One region of the Streptomyces araujoniae genome, then DNA from elsewhere that is predicted to be linked to it. Evidence: riboswitches for the same ligand, from Rfam matches in the RefSeq annotation. Region 1 holds a riboswitch; the other holds the start of a gene.

Region 1 (7,368 bases):
TACGGAGAAGGGGCCGGCCCGGGGAACTCCCCGCACCGGCCCCGACGCATGAATGTCAGCGCCCGACCCCGGAGGGTCAGCCGTCGTACTCCTCCAGCGGCGGGCAGGAGCAGACCAGGTTCCGGTCACCGAAGGCACCGTCGATCCGGCGCACCGGCGGCCAGTACTTGTCGGTGGCCGAGACACCGGCCGGGAAGACGGCCTCCTCGCGGCTGTAGCCGTGCGTCCAGTCGCCACCGAGCGCGGCGGCGGTGTGCGGGGCGTTGGCCAGCGGGTTGTCGTCCGCGCTCCACTCGCCGGAGGCGACCTTCTCGATCTCGGCGCGGATCGCGATCATGGTGTCGCAGAACCGGTCCAGCTCCGCGAGGTCCTCGCTCTCGGTCGGCTCGATCATCAGCGTGCCGGCCACCGGGAACGACATGGTCGGCGAGTGGAAGCCGTAGTCGATCAGGCGCTTGGCGACATCGTCGATGGAGACGCCGGTCGCCTTGGAGATCGGCCGCAGGTCCACGATGCACTCGTGGGCGACGAGCCCGGCCGGGCCGGTGTAGAGGATCGGGTAGTGCGGCTCCAGGCGCTTGGCGATGTAGTTGGCCGCCAGCACCGCCACCTGTGTGGCGCGCTTGAGCCCCTCGCCGCCCATCAGCCGGACGTACGCCCACGAGATCGGCAGGATGCCCGCCGAGCCCCACGGGGCGGCCGAGATCGGGCCCACACCTGTCTCCGGGCCCGCGGCGGGCTGGAGCGGGTGGTTGGGAAGGTACGGGGCGAGGTGGGCGCGGACGCCCACCGGGCCGACGCCTGGGCCGCCGCCGCCGTGCGGGATGCAGAAGGTCTTGTGCAGGTTCAGGTGCGAGACGTCGCCGCCGAACTTGCCGGGCTTGGCGAGCCCGACGAGCGCGTTGAGGTTGGCGCCGTCCACGTAGACCTGGCCGCCCGCGTCGTGCACCTCGCCGCAGATGTCCGCGACGTGCTCCTCGAAGACGCCGTGCGTCGACGGGTAGGTGATCATGAGGACGGCCAGCTCGTCGCGGTACTGCTCGATCTTGGCGCGCAGGTCCGCGACGTCGACCTCGCCGTCGTCGGCGGTCTTCACCACGACGACCTTCATGCCGGCCATGACCGCGCTGGCGGCGTTGGTGCCGTGCGCGGAGGAGGGGATCAGGCAGACGGTGCGCTGGTCGTCTCCGTTGGCCCGGTGGTACGCGCGCACGGCGAGCAGGCCCGCGAACTCGCCCTGGGAGCCGGCGTTGGGCTGGATGGAGACGGCGTCGTAACCGGTGACCTCGGCCAGGCGCTCCTCCAGCTCACGGATGAGCGTGAGGAAGCCCTGGGCCTGGTCGGCCGGGGCGAAGGGGTGCAGCGCGCCGAACTCGGGCCAGGTGATGGACTCCATCTCGGCGGTCGCGTTCAGCTTCATGGTGCAGGAGCCGAGCGGGATCATGCCCCGGTCCAGCGCGTAGTCGCGGTCGGCGAGCTTGCGCAGGTAGCGCAGCATCGCGGTCTCGGAGCGGTGCTGGTGGAAGACCGGGTGGGTCAGGATGTCGTCGGAGCGCAGCAGCGTCCCGGGCAGCGCGTCGGCGGCCGAGCCGTCCAGCGCCTCGATGTCGCCGTCGGCGCCGAAGGCGGCCCACACGGCGGCGATCTGGGCGCGGGTGGTGGTCTCGTCGCAGGCGACGGAGACGTGGTCGGCGTCGATGCGGCGGAGGTTGACCCCGCGTTCACGGGCGTCCGCGACGACGTCGGCGGCCTTGCCGGGCACCCGCACGGTCAGGGTGTCGAAGAAGGAACCGTGCACGACCTCCGCACCGGCGGCACGCAGGCCCTCGGCGAGGATCGTGGCGTACCGGTGGGTGCGGCGGGCGATCGTGCGCAGCCCGTCGGGGCCGTGGTAGACGGCGTACATCCCGGCCATGACGGCGAGCAGCACCTGTGCCGTACAGATGTTGCTGGTGGCCTTCTCGCGGCGGATGTGCTGCTCGCGGGTCTGGAGGGCGAGGCGGTAGGCCTTGTTGCCGTCCGCGTCGACGGAGACACCGACGAGGCGGCCGGGCAGGGAGCGGGCGAACTTCTCGCGGACGGCCATGAAGCCGGCGTGCGGGCCGCCGAAGCCCATGGGCACGCCGAAGCGCTGGGTGGTGCCGACCGCGATGTCGGCGCCGAGCGCGCCGGGCGAGGTCAGCAGGGTGAGGGCCAGCAGGTCGGCGGCGACGGTGACGATCGCGCCCAGCTCGTGGGCCTGCTCGATGACGGGCTCGATGGCGCGGACGGCCCCGGAGGCGCCCGGGTACTGGAGCAGGACGCCGAAGACGCCGCGCTCCGCGATCTCGGCGGGGATGCCCTCGCTGAGATCCGCGACGACGACCTCGACACCGGTCGGCTCGGCGCGGGTCTGGATCACCGCGACGGTCTGGGGCAGGGTGTCGGCGTCGACCAGGAAGACGCCGTTCTTGACCTTGCCCACGCGCCGGGAGAGCGCCATGGCCTCGGCGGCGGCGGTGCCCTCGTCGAGCAGGGAGGCGCCGGAGGTGGGCAGCCCGGTGAGGTCGGCGACCACCGTCTGGAAGTTGAGCAGGGCCTCCAGGCGGCCCTGGGAGATCTCCGGCTGGTACGGCGTGTAGGCCGTGTACCAGGCGGGGTTCTCCATGACGTTGCGCAGGATGACCGGCGGCGTGAAGGTGCCGTAGTAGCCGAGGCCGATCATCGGGGCGAGGACCTTGTTGCGGTCGGCCAGCGAGCGCAGCTCGGCCAGCACCTCCGCCTCGGTGCGGGCCGAGGGAAGGTCCAGGGCCTCCGCACTCTTGATCACATCGGGCACCGCGGCGGCGGTCAGCTCGTCGAGGGAGCCGTAGCCGACCTGGGCGAGCATCTTCGCCTGGGCCCCGGCGTCGGGGCCTATGTGGCGCTGCTCGAACGGAATGCCCTGCTCCAGCTGGGAGAGCGGAGTGCGACGGGGGGTCATGGTGGAGGCCTCCTGGTCTGTCACGACCTGCGAGGGGCACCACGGCGCGGGTGCCCGGACGGCCTCCCCCTCTGTCATCTCAACCTGAGAGCTTCACCGGCCCGCCCGGGGGGCGTGCCGGCTTTCACCGTCGGTGAGGGTCGAGTCCGTCCCGGCCTGCGCCCGCACGAACCCGCCCTGCTTTCCAGAGTGACCTCGTCCGTGCGGTACGGGGGCCTGAGAGATTCCGGGGAGGATTTGCTCCTTCGGCGCCTCCGGATTCTGCACCGGAGGACTCTCCCGCACGGGGTCAGCAGCCACGTGCCAGCCTACCAGCGGCCATCCCCGCGGAGTCCTCGAGTGGCCGACGCCACGGATCTGCACTTGTCTTGGTCCTGGTGGAGCGAGAGGGGCCCCTGGAGGGACCGGGAACCACCCTTGAGCAGTGGCGACCAGTGGGAGGCACCGTGCAGACCGATATCGATCCGCGCCGCCTGATCGGCCGCAAGGCGTTCGATCGCAAGGGCACCAAGATCGGAACGGTGGATGAGGTCTATCTGGACGACGCGACCGGTGTGCCCGAGTGGGCGGCCGTGCGCACCGGCCTCTTCAGCCGGGACGCGTTCGTCCCGCTGGAACCCAGCGAGTTCGTCGACGACACCCTGCGGATCCCCTTCGACCGCGCGCTGATCAAGGGCGCCCCGGACTTCGGCGTCGGCCGGCACCTCTCCCCGGAGCAGGAGCTGCAGCTCTACCGGCACTACGGTCTGGACTCCTCCCCGGCCGCGGAGACCGGTCCCGACCGCGACTTCGGCAGGCTGGCCGGCCAGGAGGAGTAGTCGACCGGGTCGCGGACCAGCGGCAGCGGGTCGGCCGGCGTCAGCTCCGGGTCGTCGATCCGGAACGTGCGGACCCGGCCGACCGGCCCGCCGGGCTCCTCGAACCGCACGGTCACCCGCCCCACCCCGCTCCCCTGCACCCAGCCGTGCCCGTGCGCCGCGTGGTGGACGTCGTGTCCGGCGGGCCAGCGCCGGGCGGCGAGCTGCTCGGCGCTCTCGGGCTCCTCGTCGGCGGCGGGCCCGGCCCCTTCCGCGCCGCTCTCCGGAGCCTGCCGCTCCGGCTCCCGCACCCGCTCGGCCAGCTCCCGGGCGTCCGCGGCCTGTGCGAACAGATCCTCCTGGGTGAAGTCCGCGAGCCCCGTGACGCCCACCCCGAGCAGCCGTACGCCCCCGGTGGTGTCGACGGCCTCCAGCAGCCGCCCGGCCGCCTCACGGACCACCGTGGGGTCGTCCGTGGGGCCCCGGAGGGTCTCGGAGCGGGTCAGGGTGGAGAAGTCGTACCGGCGGACCTTGAGCACCACCGTGCGCCCCGACCGGTGGGCGGCCCGCAGCCGCTCCACGCACCGCACGGCCAGCCGCTCCACCTCCGCGCGCACCCGCACCCGGTCGTGCAGGTCCACGTCGAAGGTGTCCTCGACCGATACGGACTTGGCGTCCCGCTCGGCGACCACCGGCCGGTCGTCGAGCCCGAGCGCCATCCGGTAGAGCCCGTGCCCATGGGCCTTGCCGACCAGCCGTACGAGCTCGTCCTCGCCCGCCTCCGCCAGGTCGTGGACCGTCGTCATCCCGGCGCGCCGGAGGTGGTCCCCGGTGGCGGGGCCGACGCCGGGCAGCGTCCGTACGGGCATGGGGGCCAGCAGCTCACGCTCGGTGCCGGGCTCTATGAGCACCAGCCCGTCCGGCTTGGCCTGCTCGGAGGCGATCTTGGCGAGCATCTTGGAGCCGGCGAGACCGACCGATCCGCTCAGCCCGGTCACCGCCCGGATGGCCGTACGCAGCCGCTCCCCGGTGCCGCGGGCCGAGGCCGAGTCGTCGGCGGTCCCGCCCGCCTCCAGGTCGACGAAGGCCTCGTCCAGGCTCAGCGGCTCGACCAGCGGCGAGAGCCGCCCCAGCAGCTCCATGACCTGCTCGCTCACCGACCGGTACAGCTGGAAGCGGGGCACCAGATAGGCGGCGTTCGGCGCGAGCCGCCGCGCCTGGGCCGTCGGCATCGCGGAGTGGACGCCGAGGACACGTGCTTCGTACGAGGCGGTGGCGACCACGCCCCGGGGGCCCAGACCGCCCACGACGACGGCCTTCCCGCGCAGGCTGGGCTTGGCCGCCTGCTCCGCCGAGGCGTAGAAGGCATCCATGTCCAGGTGGAGGATGGTCGGCGCGGGTCTCACACCTCCGATGCTGCCCTACGCCACTGACAACGGGGCGGCCCGGCACTCCGTGGAGTGCCGGGCCGCCCCGTTTCCGTTCCGTCCGCTCAGCGGCTCATCCGGCGCGGTTGCGGCGCCGGGCCAGCTCGTCGGCCGGGTTGTGCCCGATGAGGGTCTCACCGGTGTCGACCCGCTCGCCGTGGAGCTGGGAGAGCGCCGTGTCCACATCCCGCCAGACGACGCCCACGGCGATCCCGAAGACTCCCTGACCGCCCTGGAGGAGGCTGACGACCTCGTCCGGCGAGGAGCACTCGTAGACCGTCGCCCCGTCGCTCATCAGCGTCATGCGTTCGAGGTCCTGGAAGCCCCGGGCCCGCAGGTGCTGGACCGTGGTGCGGATGTTCTGCAGCGCGACCCCGGTGTCCAGGAACCGCTTGACGATCTTGAGGAGGACCACGTCCCGGAAACTGTAGAGACGCTGGGTCCCCGACCCGTAGGCCGGCCGGACGCTCGGCTCCACCAGCCCCGTACGCGCCCAGTAGTCCAGCTGGCGGTAGGTGATCCCCGCCGCCGCGCACGCCGTCGGTCCGCGATAGCCGATATCGCTCGCCGCTGCCACGCCGTCCGTCGCCACCGCGGCCGGCGCAGCCGGCTGCCTGATGGCGTGGTCGGCTCCACTGCCGTGCTGCGGATACGGCCCACCCGCCGCCGTACCGTCGCCGCTGCTTCTCACGCCGACCTCCGTCCTTGACCTGCCCACTCGAAGGTAGGCAGTCACTGGGGGTGCGTCAACGATCGCCACACTCGGCACGCCGAGTGATAATCACCCTGAGGGTGGTTTCCCGTGTCCGGCTTCCGGGAAAGGCTTCTCGAATGCGCTGACAAAACCCCCTGCGGGAGCGTCACTGGCTGTTGGTCCCGAAGTCCTCCGGTGAGATCTGGTCGAGGAATTCGCGGAACTTCTCCACCTCGTCCTCCTGCTCGTCGGGGATCGCGATGCCGGCGTCGTCCAGCACACCGTCACTGCCGTAGATCGGCGTGCCGGTGCGCAGGGCGAGCGCTATGGCGTCGGACGGCCGGGCGCTCACCTCGACCCCGCTGGCGAAGACCAGCTCCGCGTAGAAGACCCCTTCGCGGAGGTCCGTGATCCGGACCTCGGTCAGCTCCTGGCCCACGGCCTCGAGCACATCCTTGAACAGGTCATGGGTCAGCGGCCTGGCCGGAGCCATGCCCTGCTGGGCGAAGGCAATGGCGGTCGCCTCCCCCGGACCGATCCAAATGGGGAGGTACCGGTCGCCTCCCACTTCACGCAGGAGAACGATCGGTTGGTTGGAGGGCATTTCCACCCGGACACCGACAACGTCGAGCTCGTTCACACAGCAACCCTAGGACGTGCTCGCCATGTTTGGGTAGTCGGGCTCCGCCGACCTCAGTGCAGACGGCTGCGCAGAGCGGTCTGGACGAGCGCGGCGTGCAGCCGTACGGAGAGTTCCGCCAGCTCGTTCGCCGTCGCCTCGGCGTGCGCCCTGGTCTGCGGATTGCGGTGCAGGCGCAGCGGCGCGACCAGCTGCTCGACCAGACCGGCCTCACGGTCGGCGGAGGCCCGCATGGCCCGCAGATGGCGCGGCTCCAGGCCGAAGCGGCCGAGGTCGGCCACCAGCCGCGCCACGGTCACCATCTCGGCGTCGTAGCCGCCCTCGGGAGCCGCGACGATGAGCCCGTAGGACTCCCACTCCGCCAGCTGCTCCTCGTCGACCTGGGCGGCCGCCAGCAGCTCGGGACGCCCGATCCGGGCGGCGGTCGCCGCCCCGGGTCCGGACTCCCACACACCCTCGCCCAGATCCCGCTGTGTGCCCGGTGAGGGCAACACGGGCTGCTCACCCCGGGCCAGGGCGTCCAGGTGCTCCCGGATGACCTTGAGCGGCAGATAGTGGTCCCGCTGCATCCGGAGGACCTGGGCCAGCCGCTCCACGTCACCGGGGGCGAACTTCCGGTAGCCGGACGGAGTCCGCTGCGGCTCGACGAGCCCCTCGGCCTCCAGGAAGCGGATCTTGGAGATCGTGACTTCCGGAAACTCTTCGCGCAGCCGGGTGAGCACCGTACCGATGCTCACCCAGCGCGCGTCCGCGGTGGCGGTGCCGTCACCGGCACCGCCTGTCGGTGTTCGCAGCATGGGCCTTCCTGGGGGTCCCCCCGGACGGTTCCGAGGGCTGGTCACACGCCC
Region 2 (7,368 bases), 4.8 Mb from region 1:
GCGGGGCTGCCGGGCAGGTCAGGGGCTCCGCGGGGACCCGCGGTCCGGCGGGGCCTGCGGGCGACGCGGCGGGGCCCGGCCGAGCGGGTCAGCGGTGGTGCTGGGGCGGGTAGCCGTATCCCGGGGCGGGGGCCGGCGGCGGGCCCGCCGGGGCGTGCGGCTCGCGGTCGTAGAACGGCCGGGCGTTGGCCCGCAGCCACATCGCGACCGGGTCGTACTCGTCGGACAGGGCGACGGTCGAGACGGGCAGCCCGTCGGGGACCGCGCCGATCGACTGCCGCATCATCGTGCGCACCGCGTCGACGGAGGCGCGCCCGGAATCGTAGAGATCGAGCCCGATCGCGAGGTACGGGACACCCACCGCGGGGTGCACCCAGGCGCGGCGCAGCGAGCGGACGGCGGGGGTGCGGTGGGCGTTCTGGGTGAGCTGGGCGTAGAACTGCGGCAGCTCCACGGCGGGTTCGGTGAGCCGGAGCGGTCCGGCGGGGAGCCGGTCCAGACCGGTGGAGATCCGGCGCAGGTCGAGCCAGGGGATGCCGACACCGCCGCCGGGGGCGTGCGGATTGAGCCAGATGCCCCAGCGGTCGGGGAAGAGGGTGCGGGCGATGTCCCGGCCGGAGACCAGCTCGTGGGCGCGGGTCCAGCCGCTGGCGGACAGCTCCTGGGCCGAGGTGACACAGGGGGCGTACCCCAGGCCGTCGACCTCCATGGAGCCGTACTGCGCGTCCGGGGAGCCGGCCGTGCCGTGCCAGAGCAGCATCCAGATCCGGCCGTCGGCGAGGGCCGCGAGCAGTTCCTCGTAGGCGTCGTAACGCCCGGGACCGACCTGGCGCAGCATGTGCTCGACCTTGCCGGCCGCCGCGGTGCCTGACGCACTCACCCTGGTCCCGCCCCTCATCGTTCCGTCCGACTCGCGCCGACGCTCCCGGGCACACGGGAGCGACCCCGCCATCAAACCAGCTTATGCGCCAGTTCTGACACCGGCTTGACGCCACGGTCCGCGGGTGCCCGCCCCGGGAGCCCTGCGAACGCGGCCGGTGCCCGCCGGGCCGCCGCTCCGTACGCGCCCGCCGGCGGCCCGTGCCGCCGGTCCGTTCAGTGGCCCTCGCGGCGGTAGAAGGGCCGCACCTTCTCCCGCATCCAGTCGCCGACCAGGTCGTCGGCCACGTCCAGCAGGACCAGGTTCACCGGCCACGGCACCTCGACGCGGCCGAGCGCCCGCCCCAGGGCGTCCATCGGGGCGTTGCCCGTACCGTCCCAGGAGGCGCACTCGACGCCGACGAAGAGGACGGGGTCGCCGCCCTCGATGCTGGCGAGGGCGCGGCGGGCGGTGGAGACCACGCCGGTGGCCTCGAACTCGGCGGAGACGGCGGTGAGGAGGTCGACCGGGTCGTGCTGCCAGTCCGGCTCGAACAGCCGTACGCGGCCGCCGGTGGCGGGTCCGTCCAGGGCGGTGCGCCCGGCCCGGCAGAGGTCGGCGACGGCGGGCGGGGGGACCGGTATGCCGACCGCGCCGCCCGGGTTCACCGCGATGCCGACCTGCGGGGGCAGCCCCCGGGCGAAGTCACGGGCGGGGGCCACGGCGAAGGACATGTGGCCGCCGACGCAGCTGAGGAACTGGCCCTCGGAGCTGAAGACCGGGACGTACGCGGCGCCCTCGATGTCCATCATCGGCAGGTCCAGGTCGGCGCTGGCGGGCGAGCCCCCGTTGGGCAGCGGCACCCAGACCGAGCTGCGGCCGAGCACCTCGACGAGGCGGGCGCCCGCGTCGGGGACGCCGAGGGAGGCGGCCAGCACCTCTTCCAGCTCGTTGGCGGGCCATATGTGCTGGGGGTTCGCCTGGGCCGGTGCCGGAATGTCCACGTCCTCGGTGCCTCTCTCCGCTGTCGTCGCTCGGCGCTGTCGCCTGTCGTCGCTCGGCGCTGTCGTCGCCCGGCCAGAACCTTAACCGGCGCGCGCGGCCGGGACCTCGCCGTCGGTGAAGGAGATCCGGCTCAGCGCGCTCGCCGCCGCGCGGTCCAGCAGGACCGCCGAACCGCAGCCGGCGAAGAGCACGCCCTGTTCGGTCGCGTGGAGCAGCCGGGCCACCGCGTGCCGGTGGCGGGCGAAGGCGTATCCGGAGACGCCCCGGCCGCGCTGCCGCTGGCCCTGCCGGGCGGTGGCGGGGTCCACGTCGAGGAGGATCAGATGGAGGAGGCGGCCCCGGCGGGCGGCGTGCCGGGCGAGCCAGCTCCGTACCCAGGTCTGCGTACCGCAGTCGTGGACGACGACGGACTCGCCGGAGCGCAGGGCGGCCCGGAGCCCGAGGTAGTGGGCGGCGCGGACCAGGGGGCGGTAGAGGGCGTAGGGGAGTAAGGGGGGCAGGGCGGCGGCCCAGCGGTCGCGGGCGTCCTGGGAGTCGATCGCCCGGCCGGTGACGGCCTGCCGGATCAGGGTGGACTTGCCGCCGCCGGGGAGCCCGGAGACGACGACGATGTCCCCGGCGGCGAAATCGAGGCTGTACGGAGCGTGGCCGGTGCGCCCGCGCAGATCCCGTACCACCGGCGCGGGCGAGGTGATCACCTCGCCCGGGGAGGCACCGTGCGGTGCGGCCCCTTCCGGTACGGCTGCGCCGGGCTGTGCGGGCATCGCGCCGTGCGCGACCCCGGCCGGTACCGACCGCTGCAACGCCATCGCCCATCCCCCTGCTGTCGGGCCGCCCACGCCTGCTCCTGAAGTGTAAAGAAACGGCAAGGCTCCACAACCGTTCCCGGCGTTCACCGACCCGTTGTGGACCGGCCTCCCCACTCCGGCGCAATGCGTGCGATGATGACCGCGCCAACTGCATACCGGCCGTTCGAATCCGCGCGGGAGAGTTCCGGCCACAGTGTGAGCCGGGCGCCGAAGGAGCAAGATCCTCCCTTGAATCTCTCAGGCCCCGTACCGCGTGGATGAGGCAGATCTGAAAAGCGGGCCGCCCCGGCGGCTCCACCCAAGGTGCAAGCCGACCCCCGCGACCGGGGGCATACCCCCCTGCGGGGCTATCGGCGAACCTCTCAGGTTCCGATGACAGATGGGGAGGATCTCCGTCCCGACGTCGTCATGCCCTGGAGCCATGCCCATGAGCACTGCCCCCCGTCTCACCGCCCTCGACGCGACTCACCGCTCGCTCGGCGCCACCATGACCGACTTCGCGGGCTGGGACATGCCCCTGCGGTACGCGAGCGAGCGCGACGAGCACAACGCCGTACGGACCCGGGCCGGGCTCTTCGACCTCTCGCACATGGGCGAGATCACCGTCACCGGCCCCGAGGCCGCGGCCTTCCTGAGCTACGCGCTGGTGGGCAACATCGCCACCGTCGGCAACGGCCGGGCCCGCTACACGATGATCGTCCAGGAGGACGGCGGGATCGTCGACGACCTGATCGTCTACCGGCTGGGCGAGACCGAGTACATGGTGGTCGCCAACGCGGGCAACGCCCAGATCGTGCTGGACGCGCTGACCGGGCGCGTCGGCGGCTTCGACGCCGAGGTGCGCGACGACCGGGACGCGTACGCGCTGCTCGCGGTCCAGGGCCCCGAGTCCCCCGCCATCATGAAGGCCGTCACCGACGCGGACCTGGACGGGCTGAAGTACTACGCGGGCCTGCCGGGCACGGTCGCCGGGGTCCCGGCGCTCATCGCCCGTACCGGCTACACCGGCGAGGACGGCTTCGAGCTGTTCGTCGCGCCCGAGCACGCCGAGGCCCTGTGGCAGGCGCTGACGGAGGCCGGTGCCCCGCACGGCCTGATCCCCTGCGGCCTCTCCTGCCGGGACACGCTGCGCCTGGAGGCGGGCATGCCGCTGTACGGGCACGAGCTGACGACGGCGCTCACCCCGTTCGACGCGGGTCTGGGCCGGGTGGTGAAGTTCGAGAAGGAGGGCGACTTCGTCGGGCGCGAGGCGCTGACGGCCGCCGCCGAGCGCGCCGAGACCGCCCCGCCGCGCAAGCTGGTCGGCCTGGTCGCCGAGGGCCGCCGGGTCCCGCGCGCGGGCTTCTCGGTGGTGGCGGACGGCAAGGTGATCGGCGAGGTCACCTCCGGCGCCCCCTCCCCCACCCTGGGCAAGCCGATCGCCATGGCGTACGTGGACGCGGCCTTCGCCGCCCCGGGCACCGAGGGCGTGGGCGTGGACATCCGGGGCACGCACGAGCCGTACGAGGTCGTCGCGCTGCCGTTCTACAAGCGCCAGAAGTGATATCCCGGAGGGAACGGGGCATTCCGATCCCTCCGCACCGGCGCGCAGGCGTCACGGAAGTGACGTACCTCCGTCTCACACCGTAAGACCACCGTTCATCAGCACTCCCCCGCGTACAGGAGAATTCAGGTCATGAGCAACCCCCAGCAGCTGCGGTACAGCAAGGAGCACGAGTGGCTGTCGGCCGTCGAGGACGGCGTGGCCACGATCGGCATCACGGAGTACGCGGCCAACGCGCTCGGTGACGTCGTCTACGCCCAGCTCCCGGAGGTCGGTGACACGGTGACCGCGGGCGAGACCTGCGGTGAGCTGGAGTCGACCAAGTCCGTCAGCGACCTGTACTCGCCGGTGACCGGTGAGGTGACGGCGTTCAACCAGGACGTCGTGGACGACCCCTCGCTGGTGAACTCCGCTCCCTTCGAGGGCGGCTGGCTGTTCAAGGTGCGCGTCACGGAGGAGCCGGCCGACCTGCTCTCCGCCGACGAGTACACCGCGTTCTCCGGCAACTGAGACCTTAAGGGACCCCCTGATGTCGCTTCTGAACTCCTCCCTCCACGAGCTGGACCCGGACGTCGCCGCCGCCGTCGACGCCGAGCTCCACCGTCAGCAGTCCACCCTCGAAATGATCGCCTCGGAGAACTTCGCTCCGGTCGCGGTCATGGAGGCGCAGGGCTCCGTCCTCACCAACAAGTACGCCGAGGGCTACCCGGGCCGCCGCTACTACGGTGGCTGTGAGCACGTCGACGTGGTCGAGCAGATCGCGATCGACCGGATCAAGGCCCTGTTCGGCGCCGAGGCCGCCAACGTCCAGCCGCACTCCGGTGCGCAGGCGAACGCCGCCGCGATGTTCGCGCTGCTGAAGCCGGGCGACACGATCATGGGCCTGAACCTGGCCCACGGCGGTCACCTGACCCACGGCATGAAGATCAACTTCTCCGGCAAGCTCTACAACGTGGTCCCGTACCACGTCGACGAGAGCGGCCTGGTGGACATGGAGGAGGTCGAGCGGCTCGCCAAGGAGTCCCAGCCGAAGCTGATCGTCGCCGGCTGGTCCGCCTACCCGCGCCAGCTGGACTTCGCCGCCTTCCGCCGGATCGCGGACGAGGTCGGCGCGTACCTCATGGTCGACATGGCCCACTTCGCGGGCCTGGTCGCGGCCGGGCTGCACCCCAACCCGGTGCCGCACGCCCACGTCGTCACCACCACCACGCACAAGACCCTCGGCGGTCCGCGCGGCGGCGTGATCCTCTCCACGCAGGAGCTGGCCAAGAAGATCAACTCGGCGGTCTTCCCGGGTCAGCAGGGCGGCCCGCTGGAGCACGTGATCGCGGCCAAGGCGGTCTCGTTCAAGATCGCGGCGGGCGAGGAGTTCAAGGAGCGCCAGCAGCGCACCCTGGACGGCGCCCGCATCCTGGCCGAGCGCCTGGTCCAGCCGGACGTCACCGAGGTGGGCGTCTCCGTCCTCTCCGGCGGCACCGACGTGCACCTGGTCCTGGTCGACCTGCGCAACTCCGAGCTGGACGGCCAGCAGGCCGAGGACCGGCTCCACGAGCTGGGCATCACGGTCAACCGGAACGCCATCCCGAACGACCCGCGCCCCCCGATGGTCACCTCGGGCCTGCGGATCGGCACCCCCGCGCTCGCCACCCGCGGCTTCGGCGCCGAGGACTTCGCGGAGGTCGCGGAGATCATCGCCGCCGCCCTCAAGCCGTCGTACGACGCGGACGACCTCAAGGCCCGCGTGGTGGCGCTGGCCGAGAAGTTCCCGCTGTACCCCGGCCTGAAGTAGCACCTGGCCTGCGGTTCCGCGCACCGAGACGGGGCACCGCGCACACTGAGGAGAGTGAGCGCGGTGCCCCGTTCCACGCCCCCGGTTCGAAGTTTTCACCCCGCTTGCCCCGCTTGTCCCCGCACCGCCCAGGCAGACAACGGCGTCTTCCAACCCCCCAAGGAGTCCTCCCGTGGCCATCTCGGTCTTCGACCTCTTCTCGGTCGGCATCGGCCCGTCCAGCTCCCACACGGTGGGCCCGATGCGGGCCGCCCGGATGTTCGCGCGCCGCCTGAAGAACGAGGGACTGCTCGCGCACACGACCTCGATACGCGCCGAGCTGTACGGCTCGCTCGGCGCGACCGGCCACGGCCACGGCACGCCGAAGGCGGTCCTGCTCGGCCTGGAGGGCGAGTCCCCGCAGACGGTCGACGTCGAGTCCGCCGACGCCCGGGTCGACGAGATCCGTTCCTCGGGCCGGATCAACCTGCTCGGCATGCACGAGATCGCCTTCGACTTCGACGAGGACCTGATCCTGCACCGCCGCAAGGCGCTCCCGTACCACGCCAACGGGATGACGATCTTCGCGTACGACACCGAGGGCGCCCCGGTCCTGGAGAAGACGTACTACTCGGTCGGCGGCGGCTTCGTGGTGGACGAGGACGCGGTGGCGGGCGAGAACCCGATCGTCCCGGACGACACGGCCCTGCGCCACCCGTTCCGCACGGGCGACGAGCTGCTCCGCCTGGCCCGCGAGACCGGCCTCTCCATCTCGCAGATGATGCTGGAGAACGAGCTGGCCTGGCGCACCGAGGCGGAGATCCGCGCGGGCCTGCTGGACATCTGGCGGGTCATGCAGGCCTGCGTCTCGCGCGGCATGACCCGCGAGGGGATCCTCCCCGGCGGCCTCAAGGTCCGCCGCCGCGCCGCCAACTCGGCCCGCCAGCTGCGCGCCGAGGGCGACCCGCAGGCCCACGCGATGGAGTGGATCACGCTCTACGCGATGGCGGTCAACGAGGAGAACGCGGCGGGCGGCCGCGTGGTCACCGCCCCCACCAACGGCGCGGCGGGCATCATCCCGGCCGTCCTGCACTACTACATGAACTTCGCCTCCCACGGCTGCACCGAGGCGGAGAAGGAGGACAGCGTCGTCCGCTTCCTCCTCGCCGCCGGCGCGATCGGCCTCCTCTTCAAGGAGAACGCCTCCATCTCCGGCGCCGAGGTCGGCTGCCAGGGCGAGGTCGGCTCGGCCTGCTCCATGGCCGCCGGCGCCCTCGCCGAGGTCCTGGGCGGCTCCCCCGAGCAGGTGGAGAACGCCGCCGAGATCGGCATGGAGCACAACCTCGGCCTGACCTGCGACCCGGTCGGCGGCCTCGTCCAGATC

What was found. Region 1 has a riboswitch for glycine ahead of gcvP (aminomethyl-transferring glycine dehydrogenase). Riboswitches for the same ligand answer to the same signal wherever they lie in the genome.
Region 2: another riboswitch for glycine. It lies ahead of gcvT (glycine cleavage system aminomethyltransferase GcvT); the one in region 1 lies ahead of gcvP (aminomethyl-transferring glycine dehydrogenase).

The regions. Positions count from the first base shown of each region.
Region 1 covers NZ_CP194070.1:892,368-899,735, forward strand. The annotation lists gene gcvP (aminomethyl-transferring glycine dehydrogenase) at 77-2,962, opposite strand; glycine riboswitch at 3,157-3,254, opposite strand; gene ACQ9ZG_RS03660 (PRC-barrel domain-containing protein) at 3,409-3,780, shown strand; gene ACQ9ZG_RS03665 (DNA polymerase IV) at 3,702-5,165, opposite strand; gene ACQ9ZG_RS03670 (MerR family transcriptional regulator) at 5,260-5,877, opposite strand; gene ACQ9ZG_RS03675 (bifunctional nuclease family protein) at 6,047-6,520, opposite strand; gene ftsR (transcriptional regulator FtsR) at 6,574-7,317, opposite strand; gene ACQ9ZG_RS03685 (FHA domain-containing protein) at 7,359-7,368, opposite strand, start outside.
Region 2 covers NZ_CP194070.1:5,666,068-5,673,435, reverse strand. The annotation lists gene ACQ9ZG_RS24560 (enhanced serine sensitivity protein SseB C-terminal domain-containing protein) at 89-838, opposite strand; gene ACQ9ZG_RS24555 (enhanced serine sensitivity protein SseB) at 1,096-1,863, opposite strand; gene ACQ9ZG_RS24550 (AAA family ATPase) at 1,945-2,673, opposite strand; glycine riboswitch at 2,838-2,935, shown strand; gene gcvT (glycine cleavage system aminomethyltransferase GcvT) at 3,101-4,216, shown strand; gene gcvH (glycine cleavage system protein GcvH) at 4,349-4,726, shown strand; gene glyA (serine hydroxymethyltransferase) at 4,746-6,005, shown strand; gene ACQ9ZG_RS24530 (L-serine ammonia-lyase) at 6,178-7,368, shown strand, end outside.